Regions from separate parts of the Lysobacter sp. S4-A87 genome, predicted to be linked through region 3. Evidence: predicted binding sites of a transcription regulator. Region 3 holds the regulator's gene; each other region holds the start of a gene.
What was found. The regulator HrcA, encoded in region 3, represses chaperone genes, less so after heat shock. The targets are predictions, from matches to a motif close to TTNGCACTCNNNNNNNNNGAGTGCNAA.
Positions count from the first base shown of each region.

Region 1 (7,254 bases), 1.8 Mb from region 3:
CTCACACGCGGCTTGCGCACGCGCTTTTCGGCGGTGTCGCCAGCGTCGGGGGTGTTATCGGACAAGCAGGGATTCCTCGCTAAGGCGAGCGCTCGCAGACGGCGAGCGGGACGTCAGGGACGATGGGTTATCAGAGGGGGTGCGGCGCCGCGACTGGTCACGCGACAGGTCTGCGGAAACGCCGGGTGAGACGAAACTAGCACTGCCAAAGCGTGGCGGCAAGCGTCTGGACAGGGGGCGTTCACATCGCCGGAGAGGCCGGCGGAGCTGCGCCCGCGGGCGGGCGCAGCGGAGGGGCTCGTGGGCGGGCCGGGGCCCGGCCTCAGAGCGCCTTGTCGATCATCTGGCTCAGCTGGGCCTTGCCCACGGCGCCGATCTGGGTGGCCTGGACCTGGCCGTTCTTGAACAGCAGCAGCATCGGGATCGAGCGCACGTGGTACTTCATGGCCGTGTTGCGGTTGTGGTCGACATTGACCTTGGCGATCTTGACCTTGCCCTCGTAGGCGGCGGCCAGCTCGTCCAGGGCCGGGGCGATCATCTTGCACGGGCCGCACCATTCCGCCCAGAAGTCCACCAGGACCGGCTCGGACGACTGCAGCACGGCGGCATCGAAATCGGCATCGCCGACGTGCAAAATTTTCTCGCTCACGGGGTTCTCCTGCGGGTTGGAACGTCAGCCGGGGGGCGGCACGGGCCGCCGGCCCGGCTAGGGCCGGCCCGGGACCGGCGGTGCCGGATCGGGCGTTACGGTAAACTGGGGCGTTTCGCGGCGACTTCAAGCCCGCCGCCGACACCCGAACCGAGCCGGCCCGATGAGGCATGACCCTCTCTGGGACCGGCCCCGGCAGTCTGCGATGCGGACGCCACCCACGCAAGCGCACCGGTGCAAAACTGCATACCGCAGATAGCACGGTCCGCGCGGACAGACTGAAGCTGATGAGCGACAAGCCCCTAACCGATATTTCTTTCTCGACCTACGACCTGCATCCGAGCCTGTTGGCCGGACTCGAGGCCGCAGGATTCACTCGCTGCACCCCGATCCAGGCACTGACGCTGCCGATCGCACTGACCGGACGTGACGTCGCCGGCCAGGCCCAGACCGGCACCGGCAAGACGCTGGCGTTCCTGGTCGCGGTGATCAACCGCCTGCTGACGCGTCCGGCGCTGGCCGAGCGCAAGCCCGAGGACCCGCGCGCGCTGATCCTGGCGCCGACGCGCGAACTGGCGATCCAGATCCACAAGGACGCGGTCAAGTTCGGCAGCGACCTGGGCCTGAAGTTCGCCCTGGTCTACGGCGGCGTCGACTACGACAAGCAGCGCGAGCTGCTGCAGAAGGGCGCCGACGTCATCATCGCCACGCCCGGCCGCCTGATCGACTACGTCAAGCAGCACAAGGTCGTTTCGCTCCATGCCTGCGAAGTCTGCGTGCTCGACGAAGCCGACCGCATGTTCGACCTGGGCTTCATCAAGGACATCCGTTTCCTGCTGCGCCGCATGCCGATCCGCACCGAGCGGCAGACGCTGCTGTTCTCGGCCACGCTCAGCCACCGCGTGCTGGAGCTGGCGTACGAGCACATGAACGAGCCTGAGAAGGTGGTCGTCGAGACCGAGTTCATTACTGCAGCCAAGGTCCGCCAGAAGGTTTACTTCCCGGCCGACGAAGAGAAGATCCCGCTGTTGCTGGGCCTGCTCTCGCGCAGCGAAGGTGCGCGCACGATGGTGTTCGTCAACACCAAGGCGTTCGTCGAACGCGTTGCGCGTGCGCTCGAGCGCGGCGGCTACCGCGTCGGCGTGCTGTCGGGCGACGTGCCGCAGAAGAAGCGCGAATCGCTGCTCAACAAGTTCCAGAAGGGCCAGCTCGAGATCCTCGTCGCCACCGACGTGGCTGCGCGCGGCCTGCATATCGACGGCGTTTCGCACGTCTACAACTACGATCTGCCGTTCGATGCCGAGGACTATGTCCACCGCATCGGCCGTACCGCCCGTCTGGGCGCCGAGGGCGACGCGATCAGCTTCGCCTGCGAGCGCTATGCGATGTCGCTGCCGGACATCGAGGCCTACATCGAGCAGAAGCTGCCGGTAGTGGCGGTCGAGCCCGACCTGCTGGTCGCGCTGCCGCGCACGCCGCGCGAAGTGCCGGCCGGCGAGCCGGGCGAAGAAGAAGAAAGCATTGGCGCGATCTTCAAGGAAGCGCGCGAACAGCGTGCAGCCGACGAGGAGCGTCGTGGCGGTGGCAAGGGTCGCAGCGGCAGCAGTGCCGGTGGCCCGCGTCGCAGCAGTGGCGGTCGCAGCGATGGTCGCCCGGGCGAGCGTCGTGAAGGCGGAGCGCCGCGTGGCGAGCGCAAGCCGCGCGCGGCCGCAGCCGTCGCCGAGGCCGGTGCATCGGTCGTGGCTGCGCCGGTCGTCGCCGCGGTCACCGCGCCCACGCCGGGCCTGGCCGATGCCGAGCGCGCGCCGCGCAAGCGCCGTCGCCGTCGCGGCGGCAAGCGCGTCGAGGGCAACGGTGAAGCCACAGCCGCATCGGCCGCCGCGCCGCAGAGCAAGGGAACCCAGCAGGTGCATGCGCAGAAGCCGCCGAAGGCCGCCGCGTCGGGCGAGAAGACCGGCCTGCTCAACCGCATCGGCCGCAGCCTGAAGTCGCTGATCACCCGCGCGCCGCGCAGTCAGCACTGACGCCTGAAGCCCTCTCGGTCCTGAGCCCCTCTCCCGCTGGCGGGAGAGGGGTTGGGGTGAGGGCAGGGGCGGAAGAAGGGCGCGCAACTCCGATCACCGTCGCGGATTTCATGCCGTGCCAGTTCCCGCCGCTGGCCTTCCTCGCCCGCGCCACCGATACTTGGCGGCACGAGCAAGCACCGGTGAGCGATGAGCGTCCTGCGCTTCGACAATGTCAGCAAGCGATACAGCGGCGGCCACGACGCGCTGAGCGAAGTCAGCTTTGAAGTGGCGCCGGGCGAGATGCTGTTCGTGACCGGCCATTCCGGTGCCGGCAAGAGCACCCTGCTCAAACTCATCCATCTTTCCGAACGGCCCAGCCGCGGCGCCGTGCTGTTCGGTGACCGCAACCTGCTCAAGGTGCGCGGCCGCCGCATCGCCCTGCACCGTCGCGACGTCGGCGTGGTCTTCCAGGACCACCGCCTGCTCGCCGACCGCAGCGTCGCCGACAACGTCGCCCTGCCGCTGATCCTGCGTGGCCTGCGCCGTGGCGACATCGGCAAGCGCGTGCGCAGCGTGCTCGACAAGGTCGGCCTGGGTGCGCGTGCCGAAGCCCTGCCGACGCAACTGTCGGCCGGCGAACAGCAACGCGTCGGCATCGCCCGTGCCATCGTTGGCGAACCGCGCCTGCTGGTGGCGGACGAACCCACCGGCAATCTCGATCCCACTTTGTCGGCCGAAATCATGGCGCTGTTCGAGTCGCTGCCCGAGCGCGGCACCAGCGTGCTGGTCGCCAGCCACGACCTGGCGCTGGTCAAGCGCATGAAAAAGCGCGTGCTCGTGCTCAACCAGGGCCGCCTGGTCGACGACATCTCGCCGGAGGACCTGGCCCAGTGAGCGCGTCCTCGCAGGAAGCGACCAAGCCCCAGGCCCCTGCCGCGAAGACGCGTCCGCAGGCGCCGCGCTCGCGCCTGGGCACCTGGTTCGACCACCACCTCTACAGTCTGGTCGCCAGCCTCGGCCGCATGTTCCACAAGCCCTGGGCGACCGCGCTGACCATCGGCGTGATGGCGGTGGCGATCACCCTGCCGCTGGGCCTGTGGGCGGCACTGGGCAACATCGAGCGCTTCACCGGTTCGGTCCAGCAGGCGCGCCAGATCAGCCTCTTCCTCAAGCCGGCGGTTGCCCTCGACCGTGCCCGCGCGCTCGCCGACGAGCTGCGCGGCCGTGCCGACGTCGCCGCGCTGGAACTGCGCACACCCGAACAGGGCATGCAGGAACTGCGCGAGCACAGCGGCCTGGGTGAAGCCATTGCCGCAGTCACGTCGGATGGAGGCGAGGGCAATCCATTGCCGAGCGTGTTGATCGTCAGTCCAAAGGGCGACGAGGCCATGCTCGCGGCATCGCTGGCCAACCTGCCCGATGTCGACGTCGTCCAGCACGACGCCGGCTGGCGCCAGCGCCTGGACAGCTGGCTGCGCTTCGGCGTCCGCCTGGCCTGGGTGCTGGCAGTCCTGCTCGGCCTGGGCGCGCTGCTGGTGGTAGGCAATACGGTGCGCCTGGACATCCAGGCGCGCCGCGAGGAAATCGCCGTGCTGCAGCAGCTCGGCGCGACCGACGGCTTCATTCGCCGGCCCTTCCTTTATCTGGGCCTGAGCTACGGCCTGGTCGCAGGCGCGATCGCGCTGGCGCTGTTGACGGCCGCCGACCAGGCGCTGCGCGACCCGCTGGCCGACCTCGCCCGCAGTTATGGCAGCAGCTTCACCCTGCGCGGTTTCGACCTGCGCCAGGCCGCGGCCATCGTTTTCGGGTCCGGCCTGCTCGGCTGGATCGGCGCCGGTCTCGTTACCGGTCATTACCTGCGCCAGACCCGGCCCATCTCGTAAGCAGTGAACGCATGACCTCCCACGATCTTCGCCACCTTGCCAGCACCGCGCCGCGGATCATGGTCGTGGACGGTTCCAAGCTGGTGCGCAAGCTCATCGGCGACGTGCTCACGCGCGAACTCGCCGACGCGGTGGTCGTGCCCTGCGCCGGCATCGCCGAGGCGCGCGCTGCACTGGCCGAGGGTGCGGTCGACCTGGTCACCACCTCGCTGGTGCTGCCCGACGGCGACGGAATCTCACTGGCCCGCGTGGTGCGCGAGTCGGCCGGCCAGGCCTACGTGCCGATCATCGTCGTCTCCGGCGATGCGCAGTCGCACCTGGAATCGCGCAGCTTCACCGAGGATGTGACCGACTACTTCGACAAGGGCCTGGGCCACACTGCGCTGGCGGCTTTCATCCGCGGCTATGTGCAACCGCAGCCGATCGTGGGCGCGCGCGTGCTTTACGTCGAGGACAGCAAGGTCGTCGCGCTGGCGACCAAGCGCATGCTCGAGCGCGCCGGCCTGAGCGTGCTGCATTTCATCGGTGTCGAGGAAGCGCTGGAGTTTCTCGAGACGCGTCGCGGCCAGGACGACATCGGCGCCGACCTGGTGCTGACCGACGTCTACCTGAAGGGCGCACTCAGCGGCAACGACCTGCTCGAGCGCCTGCGCCAGGACTTTGGCCACGGCAAGCGCCGCCTGCCGGTGCTGGTGATGACCGGCGATGCCAACGCCCACAACCAGAGCGCGCTGCTGCGCGCCGGCGCCAACGATCTGGTGCTCAAGCCGATCGAAGAACGCCTGCTGATCACCAAGACGCTGTTCCAGCTGCGCCTGTCGCGCCTGCCGGAGCAGGCGGCACTGGACGCATGAACGACGGCGGCGACCGCGCAGATCGCGTCAGTCTCGAACCGTCCTGGAAGGCGCGGGTAGGCGACTACCTGCAGCGCCCCGACATGCAGGCGCTCTCGGGCTTCCTGCGCGAGCGCAAGGCCGCCGGCGTCAACGTCTATCCGCCCGGCCCGAGCATCTTCGCCGCCTTCGACGCGACTCCGTTTGATTCGGCCAAGGTCGTCATCCTCGGCCAGGACCCGTACCACGGCCACGGCCAGGCCCATGGGCTTTGCTTCTCGGTGCTGCCCGGCGTGCCGGTGCCACCGTCGCTGCTCAACATCTACAAGGAGATCGAGCGCGACCTCGGCCTCCCCAGGCCCGACCACGGTTGCCTGCTGCCCTGGGCGCGGCGCGGCGTGCTGCTGCTCAATGCCGTGCTGACCGTCGAGGAAGGCCGGGCCGGCGCCCACCAGGGCAAGGGCTGGGAAGGTTTCACCGACCACGTCGTCGACACCCTCAACCGCGAGCGCGAGGGCCTGGTGTTCCTGCTCTGGGGCAGCTACGCCCAGGCCAAGGGCAAGGTCATCGATTCGCGCCGGCACCGGGTGCTCAAGGCCCCGCACCCCTCGCCGCTGTCGGCCCACCGCGGGTTCCTTGGCTGCGGCCATTTCTCGGCCGCAAACGAGTACCTGCAGCGGCGCGGGCAGGGTGGAATCGATTGGTCCCTTCCGCCCCGGGCCCAGCTGGCTGTCTGACTCCGCCTGCGGCACGATCCCGAAGCTGAACGGTTCCATTGTTGCGCTGCTGCAACAGTGCGGAACTTCCAGGGCCTTTAGCAGTCCTACAACCCGACTGCTAAGATGCCTGCCATGACCACGAACAGCCTTTCCAACGCAAGCCTGTCCACTGCCCTGGTTGCCAACAACCTGCCGGTGCCGAGCGCGCTCGGCTCGCTGGACGCCTACGTCAACGCCGTGCACCGCATCCCGGTGCTGACTGCCGAAGACGAACAGGCGCTGGCCCGCCGCTTCCGCGAAGGCGAAGACCTCGACGCTGCCCGCGAGCTGGTGCATTCGCACCTGCGCTTTGTCGTGCACGTCGCCCGTGGCTACAACGGCTACGGCCTGCAGATCGGCGACCTGATCCAGGAAGGCAACATCGGCCTGATGAAGGCGGTCAAGCGTTTCGACCCCGACCAGGGCGTGCGCCTGGTGTCGTTCGCCGTGCACTGGATCCGTGCCGAGATGCACGAGTTCATCCTCAAGAACTGGCGCATCGTCAAGGTCGCCACGACCAAGGCGCAGCGCAAGCTGTTCTTCAACCTGCGCAAGTCCAAGACCCGCCTGGGCTGGATGAACGCCGAGGAAGTCCGCGCGGTAGCCAAGGACCTGAACGTTTCCGAGCGCGAAGTGCTGGAGATGGAATCGCGCCTGTCGGGCCGCGACATCGGCTTCGACGCCCCGGACGATGACGACGATGGCGCACCGCCGTCGCCGGTCGCCTACCTGCGTGCCGACGGCGAGGATCCCTCGCAGACCTACGAGCGCGAAGACGAGGAAGACGGCCACCTGGCACTGCTGCGCGAAGGCCTGCAGGAGCTCGATGCCCGTTCGCGCGACATCATCAAGCGCCGCTGGCTCGACGACGAAAGCAAGATCACGCTGCAGGAGCTGGCCGACGAGTACGGCGTCAGCGCCGAGCGCATCCGCCAGATCGAGGCGAACGCGCTCAAGAAGATGCGCGCGCTGTTCGCGGCGTAAGCATCAACGCGACGTAATGCACAACGGCCCTGGAAACCGGGCCGTTCTCGTCCAAACGTAGCCCGGGTAAGCGAAGCGCACCCGGGAGCGTCACGGCCCGATCCCCGGGTGCGCTTCGCTTACCCGGGCTACGGGTTGCGG
Region 1 covers NZ_CP093341.1:2,679,451-2,686,704, forward strand. Annotated here, with positions in the region: gene rho (transcription termination factor Rho) at 1-20, opposite strand, end outside; gene trxA (thioredoxin TrxA) at 323-649, opposite strand; gene rhlB (ATP-dependent RNA helicase RhlB) at 937-2,673, shown strand; gene ftsE (cell division ATP-binding protein FtsE) at 2,863-3,549, shown strand; gene ftsX (permease-like cell division protein FtsX) at 3,624-4,538, shown strand; gene MNR01_RS12010 (response regulator) at 4,550-5,392, shown strand; gene ung (uracil-DNA glycosylase) at 5,389-6,108, shown strand; gene rpoH (RNA polymerase sigma factor RpoH) at 6,223-7,113, shown strand.
Region 1: the regulator HrcA is predicted to act here: its motif matches at 6,186-6,212, upstream of rpoH (RNA polymerase sigma factor RpoH).

Region 2 (7,254 bases), 1.2 Mb from region 3:
CAGCAGCGGCACGCCCATGCCCATGGCCAGCAGGAACAGCGCGGCGCCGCCGAACACCGGGTCCTGGGTCTGGCCGATGTAGAGCACGCCCGCCGCCAGCGGCGGCGCCACGCACGGACCGACGATCAGTGCCGACAGTGCGCCCATCACCGCCACGCCGGCCCAGGAGCCGCCGCGCTGGTGATCGCTCATCGAACCGAGCTTGTTGCGCAGGCCTGCCGGCAGCTGCAGTTCGTAAAGGCCGAAGCTCGACAGCGCCAGCGCCACGAACAGCAGCGCGAACGAGCCGATCACCCACGGGTTCTGGAAGGCGATCTGCAGGTTGGCGCCGACCAGTCCGGCGATGACGCCGGCAACGGTGAACACCAGCGCGCTTGCCAGCACGTAGACGAACGACAGCGCAAACGCGCGGCGCGCGCCCAGGCCCGGGCCATGGCCGGCGATCAGGCCGGACAGGATCGGGATCATCGGCAGCACGCAGGGCGTGAACGACAGCAGCAGGCCGAAGCCGAAGAAGCTGGCCAGCGCCCACCAGCGATTGGGGCCGGCCAACGATGCGGCCAGGCGGCTGTCTTCGGCGAGGTCGCCGTCAGGCTTCGACGCAGCCCCGCCAACCACCCCCGCCGGCAACGCAACCGAAACCGTCCGCGTCATCGGCGGATAGCAGATGCCATCGGTCTGGCAGCCCTGGAAACCGGCCGTCAGCCGGACCGTTGCCGCGCCGGGCTTGCTGCGCGTCAGCGCGACCGGCAATTCGACCTGATCGAAATAGACGACCACGTTGCCGAAATGCTCATCGCGATGGGCCACACCCTGCGGCCAGCGCGGCTGACCGAGCGCGATGCCGGCCTTTGTCGCAGCGTCATCGAGGCGCAGCGAGGTCTTGTCGCGATACAGGTAATAGCCCTTGGCCGGAGTAAAGCGCAGCAGCAGCGTGTTGCCGTCGCCGGCGATCGCCTCGAAACCGAACGCCTGCTCCGGCGGCAGCGGCAATGCCTCGGCGGCGCCCGCCTTGCCAGCCAGCAGTCCGCCGCCCAGCGGCGCGGCACCGCGCGCCGGACCGAACGCGACCACCGGTTGCGCCGCCGTCGCGCCCGCGTCGGGCAGGGTGACGCTGAGGCTGCGTGTCTGCGGCGGATAGCAGATGCCGGCGTCGGCGCAGCCCTGGTAGCGCACCTTCAACGTGACCTGGCGCGGTGCGCCGGCCGCCGGCTTGCCCGGCAGGACCGCGGTGAGTGCCTGCCGGTACGTCTCGACCCGGCCGAAGAACTCGTCCTCGTGCGACTTGCCCTGCGGCAACTGCAACGTCTGTGCGGCGAAAGCGGGATCGGCCTGCACCGAAATGCGGTGCCGGTAGAGGTAGTAGCCGTCGGCGATGTGCCAGCGGATCTCGATGCGGTCGTCGCCCGGCGCTTCGGCGCGCAGCGCGAATGCTTCATCGACCGGCAGCAGGTCGTCGGGATTGATCGCCGCCAGCGCCGGCGTGGCAGCCAGCAGCGGCGCCGTGACCAGGACCAGGTTCAGCAGCGCGCCGCGCAGTCGTGACAGCATCAAGGGAGTGGGCTCAATCATCTTCACGGGTCTGTTCGGCCACCCACTGCAGGTAGGGGGCAAGGCCGCCAACGGCTTCGACCGCAACCGCCTCGGGCAGTTCATAGGAATGCAGCGCCTGCAGCCGGGCGATCAGGGCGTCCTGGCGGTCGGCGGTGGTCTTGATCAGCAGCAGGACTTCATGCGCCTGCTCGACCGCGTCGTTCCAGCGGTACGTCGACGACACGCCGGGCAGCACGTTGACGCAGGCGGCCAGGCGCTCGCCGACCAGTGCCCTGGCGATGGCGTCGGCGCTTTGCGGGTCGGCGCAGGTGCTGAGGACCAGCCGTACGGACGAGGCGGGGGACGGGGTCATGAGGGGCGCAAGTGTAGCCGCCACCCCGGGGGCGGGCTAATCCCTTCCGGCCGGACGCGGCCTTGCGCAAGGTTAGGGTGGATGACGTAGGCTGCCGGCGCCGGCATGGTCCCGGCGCGTCGCAGGAGGTTCGATGCCCCACCGCAACCGCCCACGCAGCACCCTCGCCGCCAGGGTCGTGATGGCACTGGCGCTGGCGACGGCCGTGCCGGCGACATTCGCGGCCCAGCCGGCACCTGCCTACGGCATCCGCGTGCGCGCGGCCTGCCTGCTGACCAACGCCGCGACGACGCGGGTCCTGGCCGACCTGAGCTGCGAAAGCGCCATGAACTGCTGGAGCGAGCCGGAAGCCATGAGCCTGCTCGACGCTGCCAGCGACGAGGGCGTGGCTGCCGCACCGGGCGAGCTGCTGTACGTGGATGGCGGCGGCAGCGTGCTGGCCGAACCGCCGATGCAGGGAACGATCCGTGCGATCTGGGCGGCCACCCTCGAGCAGCCCCCGGCGCCCAGGCGCCTGCAGCTGGCCGTGGATGGCGTGGCGGCGACCGCACCCTTCGAACCCGCGGCCGACTGCGCGGCGTTGCCACCGGCTGCAGTGAAGCGACTTTCCGGCGGCTGATCGCCTACAGCGCGGGTGTGCGACCCCGGCCACGGCCGGTTCGCAGTTGCGCCAGTTCCTCGACGACTTCGACCAGCGGCGCCTTCGAGCGCGTCGGCGCCTCGCGGAACGCGGCCAGCAGCCGCAGCTCCAGCGGATCATCGACCAGCAGGGCATCGGCGGCCGCCACCGAATCCAGCGCGGTGTCGGCCGACAGGCCCATGGTGCCGCGGCCGGTGGCCAGCCACTCGAACTGCACCCCGGTCACCAGCGCGATCTCGCGCAGGTGCGCCACGCTCGGGTACTTGCCGCGTGCGGCCTCCCAGTGGCCAACGGCGCTGCGCTGCACCCCGACCGCCGCGCCGAGGGCAGCCTGGGACAGGCCTCGGTGGCGCCGCGCCAGGCGAATACGCTGCTGGGGTGTCATGGAATCTCCTCGGCTGGATACCGATATTCACGCAGTGACCAAAACTCACCCAATGCTGTGTCCAATGGGTAGCGGCACGCGTCGATTTGAGCAGCCGAGGTCAATGGTTTCAAGCTTTTCACGGAAGGCGTGATACCAGCAGTCAGCACGCCCAGGCTGGCCCCGAGGGCCGGCAAAGACCAATATTGGCTCCTGCCGACAAGGGCGTTGGTAGTGACAAGGCGTCGGTTCGGGGCCGTGCGCAGGACGCGACGAGCACAGGACAGCCACCTCCGTACCAGAAAGAGCGCGTTCCCTCGGGGGCGCGCTCTTTCTTTTTGTGGCCTGAGGGCCAGCGCCCGCCCGGCGCCTCAAACGCACGCGCCCCTTGAAAGCCCAACAAGCGGACCCAATCTCCCCCGCTGTCCCGGTTCGCCGGGTTTCTTCGTCCCTGACATTGGCACTCGCCAGGGCCGACTGCTAAAATTCAATCCGTTTTGCTGTCCGTTCAATAACTTACGTCAATCCCTCGGAGATTTGTCGCGATGAATATCAAGCCGCTCTACGACCGCGTGGTCATCAAGCGCATGGAAGAAGAAAAGATGTCCGCTGGCGGCATCGTGATTCCGGACTCGGCCACCGAGAAGCCGATCAAGGGTGAAGTCGTCGCCGTCGGCACCGGCAAGGTCCTCGACAACGGCAACGTCCGCCCGGTCTCGGTCAAGGTTGGCGACAAGGTCCTGTTCGGCAAGTACAGCGGTACCGAAGTCAAGCTCGACGGCACCGAATACCTGGTGGTGAAGGAAGACGACATCTTCGCGGTGCTCGCCTAAGAGCGCCCCGAGCGGGCAGGAACGTCGCGCAGCGCGCGCTTCCACCGCCCCTCGACTTCGTACCAGTTCCAAATTCCCCAATTCCGCTTTTGAGGTAATAGAAAATGGCTGCCAAGGAAATTCGTTTCGGTGAGGACGCGCGCGTCAAGATGCTGCGCGGCGTCAATGTGCTCGCCAATGCCGTCAAGGCCACCCTCGGCCCGAAGGGCCGCAACGTCGTGCTCGAGAAGAGCTTCGGCGCCCCGACCATCACCAAGGACGGCGTCTCCGTCGCAAAGGAAATCGAGCTTGCCGACAAGTTCGAGAACATGGGCGCGCAGATGGTGAAGGAAGTCGCTTCCAAGACCTCCGACAACGCCGGTGACGGCACCACCACCGCCACCGTGCTGGCCCAGGCCCTGATCCGCGAAGGCATGAAGGCCGTCGCCGCCGGCATGAACCCGATGGACCTCAAGCGCGGTATCGACAAGGCCGTCGTCGCTGCCGTCGACGAGCTGAAGAAGATCTCCAAGCCGTCCTCGACCAGCAAGGAAATCGCCCAGGTCGGTACGATCTCGGCCAACTCCGACGCCAACATCGGCGACCTGATCGCCCAGGCGATGGACAAGGTCGGCAAGGAAGGCGTGATCACCGTTGAAGACGGTTCGGGCCTGGAGAACGAGCTCGACGTCGTCGAGGGCATGCAGTTCGACCGCGGCTACCTGTCGCCGTACTTCATCAACAACCAGCAGTCGATGCAGGCCGAGCTGGACGACCCGTTCATCCTGCTGCACGACAAGAAGATCTCCAACGTGCGTGACCTGCTGCCCGTCCTCGAGGGCGTGGCCAAGGCCGGCAAGCCGCTGCTGATCATCGCCGAGGAAGTCGAAGGCGAAGCGCTGGCGACCCTGGTGGTCAACACCATCCGCGGCATCGTCAAGGTCTGCGCCGTCAAGGCACCGGGCTTCGGCGACCGTCGCAAGGCGATGCTGGAAGACATGGCCGTGCTGACCGGCGGCACCGTGATCTCCGAGGAAGTGGGCCTGCAGCTCGACAAGGCCACCATCAAGGACCTGGGTCGCGCCAAGAAGGTGCAGATCTCCAAGGAGAACACCACCATCATCGACGGCGCCGGCGAAGTGTCGGGCATCGAAGGCCGCATCAAGCAGATCAAGGCGCAGATCGAGGAGACCTCCTCCGACTACGACCGCGAGAAGCTGCAGGAGCGCGTGGCCAAGCTGGCCGGCGGCGTTGCAGTGATCAAGGTCGGTGCGTCGACCGAGATCGAGATGAAGGAAAAGAAGGCACGCGTCGAAGACGCCCTGCACGCTACGCGTGCGGCCGTTGAAGAGGGCATCGTCCCGGGCGGCGGCGTTGCACTGCTGCGCGCCAAGGCTGCGATCGCCAACCTCAAGGGTGCCAACGAAGACCAGAACCACGGCATCCAGATCGCCCTGCGCGCGATGGAAGCGCCGCTGCGCGAGATCGTGACCAACGCCGGCGAAGAGCCGTCGGTCATCGTCAACAAGGTTGCCGAGGGCAAGGGCAGCTTCGGTTACAACGCTGCCAACGGTGAGTTCGGCGACATGATCGAGCTGGGCATCCTGGACCCGACCAAGGTCACCCGCACCGCGCTGCAGAACGCGGCTTCGATCGCCGGTCTGATGATCACGACCGAGGCGATGGTTGCCGAGCTGCCGAAGAAGGACGAGCCGGCGATGCCGGGCGGCGGCATGGGCGGCATGGGCGGCATGGACTTCTAAGTCCCCTCCAGTTGCTTGCCACACAAGGGAACCCCGCAGCGATGCGGGGTTCTTTTTTTGCCCGGCACGGGCGGGCGACGCTTCGGCAATTGGTCTTCGCTGGCGGACGCCACGGGCCGTCATACCCGTGCGGCCACCGCCCGCGCCGGCTAAGCTCGCGCGCATGCCGACCTCCCTGATCATCGTTGACGACTTCCTCAGCCCGCGCGACGCGCTGCAACTGCGCGAGGTCGGACTGAAGCTCACCTATCCCGAACAGCAGGGCGCCTTCCCCGGACGCAATTCGCTCGAGCGCATCGAGATCGACGGCCTGGAGCATGGCGTGTCCAGCCTCGTCGGCGAACGCGTGCGGCCGGTCTCGCCACTGCAGTCGCATGCCAAGTTCCGCATGACGCTCGCCAGCGATATCGGACGCGCAAAGGTCCACATCGACCAGGCGTACTGGTCCGGCATCCTCTACCTCAGTCGCCCGGAAGATTGCGTCGGCGGCACCGAGTTCTTCCGTCATCGCGCAACCAATACCGACCGCGCACCGATCGACGACAACGAGATGCGCGCCATGGGCTTTTCGTCGATGGAGCAGATGCATCGCGAGATCATCGAGCGTGACAGCACCGACGAGTCGAAGTGGGAGCTCACCATGCACGCGCCGATGCGCTTCAACCGGCTGGTGCTGCTGCGACCGTGGTTGTGGCACACCGCAGGCCCGGCTTTCGGTGACCGGCTGGAGAACGGGCGCCTGGTCTACCTGATGTTCTTCGCAGCGGCGTAGTCGCGCCAACAGGCCGCAACGCGTCATTCCCGCCTTCAGGCCAACGGCGACTTTTCCAGTCGCCACGGCGGCAATTTCCATGCCACCCGATCGGCCCATTCACTGGCCGAAGCGCATCGCCTTGCGCGTTTGACTCCTTGCGCTATCGCTCGAGCCCCGGGCACGGCGTGAAGCCATTGTGAAAACCGGCGCAGTCATCTTCCTGTGCCGGGGCAGGCGCGAACTCTTGTTGCATTGCCGCGCGCGGAGACTGCCTTTTTCTGTCAACAATGGCGCCACAGGGGGCTGTTCCATTTTTGCGTCATCACCTAATTTGAAGAAGGGGATTCGCAGTGAAGAAGCCATCCGTACTTGTCGTTACGGCGCTTGCAAGCGCCTGCATGGTTGCCCTGGCCGCACCGGGATCATCCGTGCTGAAACAGATTTTCCCCGATGAACCCCTTCCCGAGCCCGAGGCCGGACCGGCCAAGGACGAGACCCCGCAACGCTGGTTCGTCGAACTCAGTGCCGCGCCAGAATCCGACGGCGGTTCGGCCACGTCGCTGCAGGCAGAGAAGAAGGCATTCCGCGATGGCGCCCGCGCCGCGCGCATCAACTACCGCGAGAACTTCGCCTACAACGATCTGTTCAACGGTCTGTCGATCACGGTCACGCGCAGCCAGTTGAGCACGGTTGCGCGCCTGCCCGGCGTCAAGGCGATCTGGCCGGTTGAAGTGATGCAGATGCCGGACCCGGTCGCCAATCCGCAACCGGACCTCGTCACTGCGCTGACCATGACCGGCGCCGACATCGCCCAGAACGAGCTCGGCCTGGATGGTCGTGGCGTTCGGGTCGCGGTGATGGATACCGGCCTGGACATTGACCACCCGGATCTCGGCGGCACCGGCACCAACCACGGCACGCCGTTCCCGACCTCGCGCGTGATCAAGGGCTGGGACTTCGTCGGCGATGCGTTCAATGCCGACCCGTCGTCGCCGAGCTACAACCCGGTCGCGAC
Region 2 covers NZ_CP093341.1:1,857,925-1,865,178, reverse strand. Annotated here, with positions in the region: gene dsbD (protein-disulfide reductase DsbD) at 1-1,551, opposite strand, end outside; gene cutA (divalent-cation tolerance protein CutA) at 1,565-1,906, opposite strand; gene MNR01_RS08425 (hypothetical protein) at 2,040-2,525, shown strand; gene MNR01_RS08420 (helix-turn-helix transcriptional regulator) at 2,530-2,931, opposite strand; gene groES (co-chaperone GroES) at 3,456-3,743, shown strand; gene groL (chaperonin GroEL) at 3,848-5,485, shown strand; gene MNR01_RS08405 (DUF6445 family protein) at 5,649-6,257, shown strand; gene MNR01_RS17500 (S8 family serine peptidase) at 6,668-7,254, shown strand, end outside.
Region 2: the regulator HrcA is predicted to act here: its motif matches at 3,368-3,394, upstream of groES (co-chaperone GroES).

Region 3 (7,254 bases):
GTCGAAGACCATCGTCGGCACGGCGTCCAGTCCGAGTGCGGCGACCTCGATCGCCAGCGAGATTCGCGACAGTTCGCCGCCGGAGGCAACCTTGCGCAGTGCCCGCGCCGGCTGGCCCGGGTTGGCGGCGACCAGGAACTCCACGCGCTCACCGCCCTGCGGATCGGGCCGGTCCGACTCGACCGGTTCGATCTGGATGTCGAAGCGGCCGCCGCCCATGCCCAGTTCGGAAATCAGCGCGGTGGTGCTGGCCGACAGGTTTGCAGCCGCATCACGGCGCAGGCGGCCGAGGACATCCGCGGCCTGGCGCCAGTCGCGGCGTGCGGTTTCAATCTCGGTGTCGAGGCGTGCCAGGCGCACGCCGGCGCCCTGCAGGGATTCCAGTTCGACGGCGATTGCATCGCGCTGCGCGCCCAGCTGCTCGGGCGGAACCCGATGCTTGCGCGCCAGTTCGTGGATGCGGGTCAGGCGTTGCTCGATCACCTCCAGGGCGGACGGGTCGAGGTCGAGATCGCTGCGCACGCGGTCGAGCAGGGCCAGCGCCTCGTCGACCTGGATGGCGGCGGCATCGAGCATGGCATCGACATCGCCCAGTCGCGGTTCGTGTTCGAGCACGCGCTGAAGGTCGCTGCGCACTTGTTGCAGGCTGCGCGACAGCGACGGGCCTTCATCGCCGCCGAGGCGGGCGAAGGCACCTTCGCAGGCGGCGATCAGGTCGGCGGCATGGGACTGGCGGCGATGGTCTTCCTGCAGGCGGACGATGGCGTCTGCCTCCAGGTCTTCGCGGTCGAGCTCGCCATGCTGGTGTTCGAGCCAGCCGATGCGATCGGACACGTCGCCCTTGGCCGACAGTTCGTCGCGCTCTGCCAGCAACGCGCTCCAGCGTGCCGCTGCGGCTCCGACGGCGCCGAGTTCGGCCTGGGTGCGGCCAAAGGCATCGAGCAGGGCCAGCTGGCTCGGGCGTGACAGCAGCGCCTGGTGCTCGTGCTGGCCGTGGATTTCGACCAGCAGGGCGGACAGCTCGCTGAGCTGGCCCAGGGTGACCGGGCGGCCGTTGACCCAGGCGCGCGAGCCGCCATCGGCGCGGATGACGCGGCGGATCTGGCAGGGCGCGTCCTGGCAAGCGTCGTCCTCGTCGAGCTCGTTGTCACGCAGCCAGGCGTGGGCGAGGGGGACGTCATCGAGGCTGAAGCCGGCGACCAGTTCGGCGCGGTCGGCGCCATGGCGGACCACGCCGCTGTCGGCGCGCAGGCCCGAGATCAGGCCCAGCGCATCGACCAGCAACGACTTGCCGGCGCCGGTTTCGCCGGAGATGACGGTCAGGCCGGGGCCGAAGCCGAGCTCGGCTTCACTGACCACGGCGAACTGCTTGAGGGAGAGGTGGACGAGCATGGAGCGCGATTGTGCCTCGTGTGGGTTGCGGCGTGATAGCGGGGGAGCGTCTCGCAGGTTCAGACCGGGGGGCGCGTCCCGCAATGTCGGGCACCGAAAAGCCTTGCACCGGATCGGGCCGGGCCCTATCAATATCCCCGTCATGAACCGCAAACCTGCCGATCCCAGCCTCGACCCGCGTGCACGGCAGCTGTTGCGCACCCTGATCGGCCGCTATATCCACAGCGGCGAGCCGATCGGCTCGCAGACGCTGGCGCGCCATGCCGGCCTCGATGTGAGCGCGGCGACCATCCGCAATATCCTCGCCGACCTGGAGGACGCTGGCCTGCTCAGCGCGCCCCACAGCTCGGCCGGCCGGATCCCGACGGCGCAGGGCTATCGACTGTTCGTCGACTCGCTGCTGCAGGTCCGGCCGTTGCCGGACAGCGACCTGGCCCGCCTGCGCGGCGAACTCCCTGCCGGCTCCGGCACCCAGGCCCTGCTCGGCAGCGCCTCGGAGCTGCTGTCGGCGATGACCCATTTCGTCGGCGTGGTCAGCGTGCCGCGGCGCGAGCAGTTCGCGTTCCGCCGGATCGACTTCGTGCCCCTCGACGGCGCGCGGGTACTGGCGATCCTGGTGTTTGCCGACAATGAAGTGCAGAACCGCATCGTCCAGACCCGCCGGCCTTTCGACGCAGGCGAGCTAGAGCGCGTGGCCAATTACCTGAACGCCCACTTCGCCGGGCGCACGGTGGCCGATATCCGCGCGACCCTGCTGCGCGAGCTGCGCAGCGCCCAGACCGAGATGCAGTCGTTGCTGACGCAGTCGGTCGAGCTGGCCGAACAGGCCCTGGCCCCGGGCGGCGACGACATGGTCCTGGCCGGGCAGACGCGGCTGATGGGGGTGCAGGAGCTGGCCGACCTGGACCGCCTGCGCGATCTGTTCGACGCCTTCGCCCGCAAGCGCGAGATCCTGCAGTTGCTCGAACGCACGGTGCAGGCGCCGGGCGTGCGCATCTTCATTGGCGAGGAGACGGGCCTGGCCCCGCTTGAGGGGATGTCGCTGGTCACCGCGCCCTATGTGGCCGGCGGTGGCAGCGGCCAGGTGCTGGGGGTCCTGGGAGTCATAGGTCCCACCCGGATGGCCTACGAGCGGGTGATCCCAGTGGTGCAGGCCGCCGCCGACGCGCTCGGAGCGGCAATCCACTCCGAGTCGTAGCCCCACCGTAGCCCGGGTAAGCGAAGCGCACCCGGGGCCGGCGCGAACGATCCCGGGTGCGCTTCGCTTACCCGGGCTACGGTGGGTTCCCGGCCGTTGGCCGCCGCTGGCGGCTCTGCTCGTCTTGAAACCTCGCAGGGTGGCCCCATTGCCTCCCTGTCGCGCATTGAGCGCGGATTTCCGAATTGTTTGGCGCCCTTGGCGCAGGGATGGAGCACCGCATGACCCAGATCGACCCGCATGACACCCCCGACAACGACACTCTGGACCTCCCCAACGACGCCGACGGTGGCGGTTCGCTGGCGGCTCAGCTGGAGGCCGCCCGCGCCGAACTGGCGCAACTGCGCGAGGACTCGCTGCGCGAACGCGCCGAGCTCGAGAACCAGCGCAAGCGCATGGCCCGCGACATCGACATGGCACGCAAGTTCGCCAACGAGCGAGTGCTCGGCGACCTGCTGCCGGTGATCGACAGCCTCGAGGCCGGCCTCACCATCCAGGCCGACACGGCCCAGCACCTGCGCGAAGGCATGGAGCTGACCCTGCGCCAGCTGCTCAAGGTCGTCACCGACAACGGCCTGGTCGCGATCGATCCGGCCGGCAAGGCCTTCAACCCGGAGCACCACCAGGCGATGAGCATGGTCGAGAGCGCCGGGCATGCGCCGGGCGACGTGGTCCAGGTCTACCAGAAGGGCTGGCTGCTCAACGACCGCCTGCTGCGCCCTGCGCTGGTGGTGGTGGCCAAGCACGACTGAACGGTCGGGGCAGGGCGGTGCCTGGCGAGCGCCTGTCGCTTGAAGAGCCCGCCGCCGGCCCCCAGATAACGCACATCGGCGCCACCACTCGATTCGGCGCCACATCATTCAAGCATTAGCGAGGGAGCTACACACATGGGCAAGATCATCGGTATCGATCTGGGCACGACCAATTCGTGCGTCGCGATCATGGAAGGCGGCAAGGCCAAGGTCATCGAAAACGCCGAAGGCGACCGCACCACGCCTTCGATCGTGGCCTTCACCAAGGACGGCGAAGTCCTGGTCGGCGCCTCGGCCAAGCGCCAGGCCGTCACCAACCCCAAGAACACCTTTTTCGCGGTCAAGCGCCTGATCGGCCGCAAGTTCACCGACGCCGAAGTCCAGAAGGACCTCGACCTGGTGCCGTACTCGATCGCCGCGCACGAGAACGGCGACGCCTGGGTGGCCACGGCCGACGGCAAGAACATGGCACCGCAGCAGATCTCCGCTGAAGTGCTGGCGAAGATGAAGAAGACCGCCGAGGCCTACCTGGGCGAGACGGTCACCGAGGCCGTGATCACCGTGCCGGCCTACTTCAACGACAGCCAGCGCCAGGCGACCAAGGACGCCGGCAAGATCGCCGGCCTTGACGTCAAGCGCATCATCAACGAGCCGACCGCGGCCGCGCTGGCCTACGGCATGGACAAGAAGGGCGGCGACCGCAAGGTCGCGGTCTACGACCTCGGCGGCGGCACCTTCGACGTATCGATCATCGAGATCGCATCGGTCGACGGCGAGATGCAGGTCGAGGTGCTGGCCACCAACGGCGACACCTTCCTGGGCGGCGAAGACTTCGACAAGCGCGTCATCGACTATCTGGTCGAGGAGTTCCAGAAGGACCAGGGCATCGACCTGCGCAAGGATCCGCTGGCCCTGCAGCGCCTGAAGGACGCGGCCGAGCGCGCCAAGATCGAGCTGTCGAGCGCGCAGCAGACCGAGGTCAACCTGCCGTACGTCACCGCTGACGCCTCCGGCCCGAAGCACCTCAACATCAAGCTGACCCGCGCCAAGCTCGAAGCCCTGGTCGAAGACCTGGTCAAGCGCACCATCGAGCCGTGCCGCATCGCCCTGAACGACGCCGGCCTGCGTGCCAGCGAGATCAGCGAAGTGATCCTGGTCGGCGGCCAGACCCGAATGCCGAAGGTGCAGCAGGCCGTGGCCGAGTTCTTCGGCAAGGAGCCGCGCAAGGACGTCAATCCCGACGAGGCCGTGGCGGTTGGCGCCGCGATCCAGGGCGGCGTGCTGGCCGGCGACGTCAAGGACGTGCTGCTGCTCGACGTGACCCCGCTGTCGCTCGGCATCGAGACCCTGGGTGGCGTGTTCACCAAGATCATCGAGAAGAACACCACCATCCCGACCAAGGCCTCGCAGACCTTCAGCACCGCCGAGGACAACCAGTCCGCGGTGACCGTGCACGTACTGCAGGGCGAGCGCGAGCAGGCCCGCTACAACAAGTCGCTGGCCCGCTTCGACCTGACCGGCATCGAGGCCGCACCGCGCGGCATGCCGCAGGTGGAGGTGTCGTTCGACATCGACGCCAACGGCATCCTGCACGTGTCGGCCAAGGACAAGAAGACCAACAAGGAACAGAAGGTCGAGATCAAGGCAGGTTCCGGCCTGTCCGAGGACGAGATCGCCAAGATGGTCGCCGACGCTGAAGCCAACCGCGAGGAAGACCAGAAGTTCCACGAGCTGGTCCAGGCCCGCAACCATGCCGACGCGTTGATCCACAACGCACGCAGCGCGATCAAGGACAACGGCGACAAGGTCGCCGGCGACGTGATCGGCCGCACCGAAGGCGCGATTGCCGAGCTGGAGACGGCGATGAAGGGCGACGACAAGGGCCAGATCGAGGCCAAGTCGAAGGCGCTGGAAGAAGCGGCGCAGTCGCTGTTCGCCGCCGCCGCCGCGTCGTCGCAGCCGGGCCAGGATGCCGGTGCCGGCGCGCCCAAGTCCGATGACGTGGTGGACGCGGAGTTCACTGAAGTCAAGGACGACAAGAAGTAAGGCGGGAATAGGGAACGGGGGGCCGGAATGAGGACCGCGCAGCCAACGGCAGTGCGTCCGCAACCGGTTCCCCTTTCTTGTGTCCATGGTCGTGTGACCGTGGATTGCACGGTCCTTCGCTTTGACGATTTCCCCCTTACCGAGTTACCGAGTCAACCCCGGCAATGAGCAAGCGCGATTACTACGAAGTCCTGGGCGTGGCCCGTGACGCCAGCGACGAAGACCTGAAGAAGGCATACCGTCGCTGCGCGATGAAGCACCACCCTGACCGCAATCCGGGTGACGCCGCCGCCGAGGCGACGTTCAAGGAGTGCAAGGAAGCCTACGAGGTCCTGACCGACGGCAATCGCCGCCGCGCCTACGACCAGCACGGACACGCTGCGTTCGAGCATGGCATGGGCGGCGGTGGCGGCGGTGCCGGCTACGCCGACATGGGCGACATCTTCGGCGACATCTTCGGCAACATCTTTGGCGGAGGCGGCGGTGCGCGCGGCCCGCGTCGCGGCGCCGACATCGGCTACGTGATGGAGCTGTCGCTGGAAGAAGCGGTGGGTGGGATCGAGAAGACCATCGAAATCCCGACCCTCGACGAATGCGACACCTGCGACGGTACCGGTTCGGCCGACGGCAACCTCGAGACCTGCTCGACCTGCCAGGGCCGTGGCCAGGTGCGTTTCCAGCGCGGCATCTTCTCGATGCAGCAGGCCTGCCCGCACTGCGGCGGCCGCGGCAAGACCATCGCCAATCCGTGTGGCGACTGCAACGGCCAGGGGCGCGTGGAGCGCACCAAGACCCTGCAGGTCAAGATTCCCGCCGGCGTCGACAACGGCGACCGCATCCGCCTCACCGGCGAGGGCGAGGCCGGACCGGCCGGTTCGCCGCCGGGCGACCTCTACGTCGATGTGCGCGTGCGCGAGCACGAGATCTTCCAGCGCGACGGTGACGACCTGCACTGCGAAGTGCCGGTGCGGATCTCGCAGGCCGCGCTGGGCGACACCATCCGGGTGCCGACGCTGGATGGCGACGTCGAGCTGCGCATCCCGGCCGAGAGCCAGACCGGAAAGCTGTTCCGCCTGCGCGACAAGGGCGTCAAATCCGTGCGCAGCCGCGCCCCCGGCGACCTGTACTGCCGGATCGTGGTCGAGACCCCGGTCAACCTGACCCCCGAGCAGCGCGAGCTGCTGGAGAAGTTCGAAGCGACCTTTGTCGGGGAGGGAGCCCGCCGCCATTCACCGCGCGCGTCTACCTTTCTGGACGGAGTGAAAGGCTTCTGGGATCGAATGACGTCCTGAGGCAACGCCGCCGCCAGCTGATACACCCTGTCAGGAGCCAGCTTGCTGGCTCCTGATCTGTTTTCAGGGGGTGGTGCGCGGCCGGAGGAGCAGCCGGTCCCGCCAACGAAGCAAGTCATCGAACTCCGAAGCCAGTACCGGGTCGCTCCAGCATCGACGCGTAGCCGGTCCCAATGGCGGTTCGATCCGCGCCGCCGGCAGGATTGCCTCCAGCACGACGGCCATGGCGATGTCGGCGTAACCGAAGCGGCCCAGAAGGTGATCGCAACCCGACGCATGCAGGCCGGCACGCGTGCGCTCCAATGCAATACGCAGCGAACCAGGCACCAGCAGGTGCCGGTACTTGCGGTCGAGTCGACGCGCGGCGTCGCGGGCGATGAAGCGCAACGGCTGCCGCAGTGGCGGGGGCAGCACTGATGCGGATGCCTCGTCGAGCGCCTGCGGATCCGCCAGCACGCAACGCAGGACGCGGCTGCGCGCTTCGGCCAGCGCCGCCTCGCTGAGTTCGTTCCACGGTGCGATCGCGTCGAAGTCACCGAGCCTGTGGTCCCCGGCCGAAGCTGCGGCGAAGCGG
Region 3 covers NZ_CP093341.1:637,576-644,829, reverse strand. Annotated here, with positions in the region: gene recN (DNA repair protein RecN) at 1-1,392, opposite strand, end outside; gene hrcA (heat-inducible transcriptional repressor HrcA) at 1,535-2,590, shown strand; gene grpE (nucleotide exchange factor GrpE) at 2,800-3,342, shown strand; gene dnaK (molecular chaperone DnaK) at 3,478-5,388, shown strand; gene dnaJ (molecular chaperone DnaJ) at 5,553-6,680, shown strand; gene MNR01_RS02895 (glutathione S-transferase N-terminal domain-containing protein) at 6,744-7,254, opposite strand, start outside.